Linked DNA regions of Sphingosinicella sp. BN140058. The protein of the gene in region 2 interacts with the protein of the main gene of each other region in a pairwise test. Links are inferred from orthologs where the notes say so. Each region holds a gene or a part of one and is shown on either strand. Other genes may lie near its edges.

Region 1 (2,834 bases), 970 kb from region 2 along the record:
CGCTACGCCCCGACCGGCGGAACCCTGTGCGGGCACCGAAGTGGCGCCTCTAGGCCCGGCGGCTGGCGATGGCAAGCGCCTGAATCCCGTTGCACCCGAACGGGATGGTCGAGCGGGCGTCCTTGCACAGGCGGCCAAACGCATGTTAACCGCCCGCCACATTCATCCGGACGCTTGTTCCAGCACCGGTCCCTCACCAGGTAAGATCCCATGTTCGCATCGCCCGCATATGCATCGACCGGCGCCGCCGCAGGAAGCGGGGCGCTGATCGCCCAGTTCCTGCCGCTGGTGCTGATCTTCGTCGCCTTCTGGTTCCTGCTGATCCGTCCGCAGACCAAGCGGGCCAAGCAGCATCGCGACATGCTCGCGGCGGTGAAGAAGAACGACGTCGCTGTCACGTCCGGGGGGCTGATCGGCAAGGTCACCAAGGTCGACGAGAATGAGGTCGAGGTCGAAATCGCGCCGAACGTGCGCGTGCGCGTGATCAAGTCGATGCTGAGCGACATCCGCCCGCACGGCACCAAGCCGGCGAACGACTGACATGCTCGATTTCCCCCGTTGGAAGGTGTGGGGCATCAGCCTCATCTGCCTGATCGGCGTCCTGCTCGCCGTACCCAGCCTGTTTCCTGCGGAGCAGGTTGCGAAGTGGCCGAAATGGGTGCCCAGCGCGCAGATCAACCTCGGCCTCGACCTTGCCGGCGGCAGCCATCTGCTGCTCGAAGCGGATACGAGCGGCCTCGCCAAGCAGCGGCTGGAACAGATGGAGGAGCGTCTGCGCGTCGGGCTCCGCCGCGAGTCGCCGCCGATCGACATCGGTGAGATCTCGACCGCCGACAACAAGCTGACCTTCATGGTGCGCAATCCGGCGCAGGTCGATGCCGCGGTCGAGTTCGCGCGGACCCAGACGCAGCCCGCCGGTCTCGGCCCGCGCGACTGGAACGTCGATGTCCTCGACCAGAACCGGATCGTGATGACTCCGACTCAGGCCGGGCTCGATCAGGCGCTGACTCAGGCGATGGATACCGCCCGCGAGGTCGTCTACAATCGCGTCGACCCCGACGGCACCAAGGAAGTCACCGTCATCCGCCAGGGCGACACCCGGATCCTCGTCCAGGTCCCCGGTCTCGAGGATCCCGAGGCGCTGAAAACCCTGCTCGGCAAGACGGCGCGGCTGGAATTCAAGCTGGTCGATCAGACCGCGTCTCCGGAGCAGGTCGCGCAGGGCCGCGCGCCGGTCGGCAGCCAAGTGCTGCCGATGCAGGGCGGCGGCGCGATTGCGGTCAAGCGCCGCGCGATCGTCACCGGCGACCAGCTGATCGACGCCAAGCAGAGTTACGATCAGAACAATCAGCCGGGTGTCAGCATCACCTTCGACAGCACCGGCGCCAAGGCGTTCGGCCGGGTGACCCGCGAGAACGTCAATAAGCCGTTCGCCATCATCCTCGACAACGTCGTGCTGTCGGCGCCGAACATCAACGAGCCGATTCTCGGCGGCCAGGCCCAGATCATGGGCAGCTACACCGTGCAGACTGCGAACGAGCTCGCCGTTCAGCTTCGCTCGGGCAAGCTGCCGGTCGAGCTGCGCGTGATCGAGGAGCGGACGATCGGTCCGGAGCTCGGTAAGGAGTCGATCAAGTGGGGCGGCATCGCCGCTGGGGTCGCGACCCTGGCCGTAATCCTGTTCATGCTGATCACCTATGGCCGCTTCGGCGTCTATGCGACGATCGGGCTGATCCTCAACGCGCTGTTCATCCTCGGCATCCTCGCCTTGTTCGGCGCGTCGCTGACATTGCCCGGCATCGCCGGCTTCGTGCTGACGATCGGCGCGGCGGTCGATGCGAACGTGCTGATCAACGAGCGCATTCGCGAGGAACAGAGGCGCGGCCGACGGGTGCTCGACGCGATCGAGGCCGGTTACCGCGAAGCGAGCACCGCGATCTTCGACGCCAACATCACCAACGTCATCGCCGCGGTGCTGATGTTCTACTTCGGCAGCGGCCCGATCCGCGGCTTTGCCGTCGTGCTGATGATCGGCATCGTCACCTCGGTGTTCAGTGCCGTCAACATCACCCGCATGCTGGTCGCCCTCTGGGCGCGCCGCGCGCGGCCGCGTGAACTCCATATCTAGGCTGAAGCCATGCGCCTCCTGAAGCTCGTTCCGGACAACACCAATTTCGATTTCATGCGCTGGCGCAACGTCGCGCTGGTGCTGTCGATCATCGTCACCGTCGCCTCGATCGCGCTGGTCGCGGTGCGCGGCCTCAATCTCGGCGTCGACTTCGTCGGCGGGCAGATGATCAACGTCACCTTCAGCCGGACCGCGCCGATCGAGGAAGTGCGCGAGACGGTCGAAGGCCTCAACGTCGGCGACGCCAGCATCCAGGAATTCGGCGATCCCAAGACGATCACCATCCGCATGGGTCTTCCCGACGGCGGTGACGATGCCGCGGCCAAGGTCGCCACCAGAGTGCGCGAGGCGATCGCGGCCAAGCATCCAGACGCGAAGTTCACCGTCGACAGCGTGTCCGGCAAGGTTTCCAACGAACTGTATCGCTCGGGTGCGATCTCCGTTGCGCTGGCGATGCTCGGTATCGCCATCTACATCTGGTTCCGCTTCGAATGGCAATTTGGCGTCGGTGCGCTCGTCACCCTGTTTCACGACGTCTGCATGACGATCGGCTTCTTCTCGCTGACGCAGCTGGAGTTCAATCTCAATGTCGTCGCCGCGATCCTCACCATCGTCGGCTATTCACTGAACGATACCGTCGTGATCTACGACCGGATTCGCGAGGATCTGAGGAAATACCGCAAGATGGAGATCGTGCCGTTGCTCA
Region 2 (3,089 bases):
TGGGCCACCTCAAGTGGACGCTCGAGACCTTCCTCAAGGCCTTCTTCGAACGTGAGGACATCGTCCTGCGGCTGCGGCCCAGCTATTTTCCGTTCACCGAGCCCGGCGCCGAAGTCGATGTCGGCTTTTCGATGGAGAAGGGCAAACGAGTCATCGGCGGCTCCGAGGGCTGGATGGAGGTGCTCGGCTCCGGGATGGTGCATCCCAAAGTGATCGCCGCCTGCGGCCTCGATCCGGAGGAATGGCAGGGCTTTGCCTTCGGCTGCGGCATCGACCGTCTTGCCATGCTGAAATACGGAATGGACGATTTGCGCGCCTTCTTCGACGGCGACCTGCGCTGGCTCAAACATTACGGCTTTTCGGCGCTCGACGTGCCGACGCTCTCGGGAGGAGTCGGCGCGTGAAGTTCACCCTTTCCTGGCTGAAGGACCATCTCGAGACCGAGGCGTCCGTCGAGACGATCGTCGAGACCCTGACCGCGATCGGCCTGGAGGTCGAGAGCGTCGACAACCCGGCCGAGAAGCTTGCTCCGTTCGTGGTCGCCCATGTGCTTACCGCCGCGCCCCATCCCCAGGCTGACAAATTGCAGGTGCTGACCGTCGACGCCGGCAGCGGCGACACATTGCAGGTCGTCTGCGGCGCGCCCAATGCGCGCGCTGGAATGAAGGGTGTACTCGGACCGCCCGGAGCCTACGTCCCCGGAAGCGGCTTCACGCTCGGGATCAAGCCGGTGCGCGGCGTCGAGAGCCGCGGCATGATGTGCTCGGTCCGGGAGCTCGAACTTGGTGACGAGCATGACGGCATCATAACCCTTCCCGATGACGCTCCGGTGGGCGCCAATTATGCCGCCTGGGCCGGCCTCGACGATCCCGTGATCGACGTGTCGGTGACGCCCAACCGGCAGGATTGCATGGGCGTCTACGGCATCGCGCGTGATCTCGCCGCCGCTGGCCTCGGTACGCTGAAGCCCATCGCGGTCGCACCTGTCGAAGGCGGCTTCCCCTGCCCGATCGCGATCCGGATCGACGATCCCGAAGGCTGCCCGGCCTTTTTCGGCCGCGTCGTTCGGGGCGTGCGCAATCGCCCTTCCCCCACCTGGCTGCAGCAGCGGCTGAAGGCGGTCGGCCAACGTCCGATCAGCGCCCTCGTCGACATGACGAACTACATCATGCTGAGCTACGGCCGCCCACTCCATGTCTACGATCTCGCCGCGCTGACCGGCGCGATCGCTGCCCGCAAGGCCCGAGATGGCGAGGAAGTGCTTGCGCTCAACGGCAAGAGCTACCGCCTCGACCCGACGATGACCGTGATCGCCGACGACGCCGGTGTGCACGACATCGGCGGCATCATGGGCGGGGAGCATAGCGGGGTGACGGAGACGACGACCGACATCCTGATCGAATGCGCCTTCTTCGATCCGGAGGCGATCGCCCGAACCGGACAGAAACTTACCTTGACCTCGGATGCCCGTTCGCGGTTCGAGCGCGGTGTCGATCCGGCTTTCCTCGACACCGGCCTTGCGCTCGCGACCGCAATGGCAATCGAGCTCGTCGGCGGCGAAGCCTCAGAAGTCGTCCGCGTCGGCACGCCGCCGATCCCGCAGAAGATCGTGGCCTACCGGCCGGAACGCGCTCGCACGCTCGGCGGGCTCGATGTCGCGGAGGGGCGCCAGCAGGAGATCCTGACACGCCTCGGCTTCACGGTCGAGGCCGGCGAGACCTGGCGCATCGCGGTTCCGAGCTGGCGCCGTGACGTCGACGGCGCCGCGGACATCGTCGAGGAAGTGATCCGCATCGAGGGGCTCGACAAAGTCGCTTCCATGCCGCTGCCGCGAGCCGCCGGCGTCGCCCGTCCGACGGCGACGGCGGAACAGCTGCTGGAGCGCAAAGCCCGGCGAACCGCGGCCGCGCGCGGGCTCAACGAGGCGGTCACATGGAGCTTCATCGCCGAAGAGGAAGCGGCGCCGTTCGGCGGCAGTGCCTGGACGCTCGCCAACCCGATCAGCGAAGAGCTGAAGGCCATGCGTCCGTCTCTGCTGCCCGGTCTGCTCGCGGCGGCGCGCCGGAACACCGCACGAGGTGCCGAGACCATCCGCTTGTTCGAGATCGGACGGCGCTACCTGGTCGAGGGCGAGCGCCCGACGCTGGCCTTCGTCCTCGCCGGCAATCGCGGACCACGCCACTGGCGCGGCGGCAAGGTCCAAGCCTTCGACGCTTATGACGCCAAAGCGGAGGCGCTCGCCATTCTCGCTGCGATCGGCGCTCCCGTCGACAATCTGCAGGCGCTGGCAGGAGCTTCGGCGGTCTACCATCCCGGCCGCTCGGCGCGCCTCAGCCTGGGCCCGAAGAACGTGCTGGCGGAGTTCGGCGAACTCCACCCCGCCTCCCTCAAGGCGTTCGACCTGCAGGGGCCGGTGGTGGCGGCCGAAATCTTCCTCGACGCCATTCCCCAGAAACGCGGCGCCGCCGGTCATATGCGCGACGCGTATCGCCCGCCGGCACTGCAGGCGGTGAAGCGTGATTTCGCCTTCCTGGTGGGCGAATCGGTTCAAGCGGAAGCGCTGCTGCGCGCGATACGCGGCGCGGACAAACAGGCGATTACATCGGTTGCCCTGTTCGACCTCTTCACCGGCCAGGGCGTTATGGAGGGTGAGAAGTCACTCGCCTTCGAAGTGACCTTGCAGCCGAACGAAAAGAGCTTCACCGACGACGAACTGAAGGCGATCTCGGACCGCATCGTTGCGGCCGCTGCCAAGGCCGGTGCCCGGCTGAGAGATTGATCAGGATTGGCGGGGGTGCGCTTCACGACGAAGCGCCCCCGTTCGTCTCCACTCGCAATCGCTCCATTGCGCGCCGGCGCTGAAGACGGATCCGTGTCCAATCATGGGACTGGGCGCCGGATCGATACAAACGCGCGCCGTCACCCCGGATTATCCCCAGTTGACCGCTGGGCTTCTCTCGCGGAAGTTCCTCGGAAACGGGGGAGAGGAAAGTCATGCCGATACAGGGCAGCTGTCACTGCGGAAAAGTCGCCTTCAGCCTTGCCGAGGGTCCACCTGCACGTGCGATGGCATGTAATTGCTCAATTTG

The links.
Region 1: the proteins of pheT (region 2) and secD interact in binary tests that used the Escherichia coli proteins (3 or more experiments, as listed by UniProt). The link is inferred for Sphingosinicella sp. BN140058 from one-to-one orthologs.

What each region holds. Positions count from the first base shown.
Region 1 is NZ_CP035501.1:3,289,745-3,292,578, forward strand. It holds secD (protein translocase subunit SecD), read left to right. Parts: upstream 1-541; coding sequence 542-2,128; downstream 2,129-2,834. Other genes in the region: yajC (preprotein translocase subunit YajC), read left to right, coding at 211-540; secF (protein translocase subunit SecF), read left to right, coding at 2,138-2,834. UniProt on the Escherichia coli protein: Part of the Sec protein translocase complex. Interacts with the SecYEG preprotein conducting channel. SecDF uses the proton motive force (PMF) to complete protein translocation after the ATP-dependent function of SecA.
Region 2 is NZ_CP035501.1:2,317,232-2,320,320, forward strand. It holds pheT (phenylalanine--tRNA ligase subunit beta), read left to right. Parts: upstream 1-400; coding sequence 401-2,779; downstream 2,780-3,089. Other genes in the region: pheS (phenylalanine--tRNA ligase subunit alpha), read left to right, coding at 1-404; ETR14_RS10425 (GFA family protein), read left to right, coding at 2,995-3,089.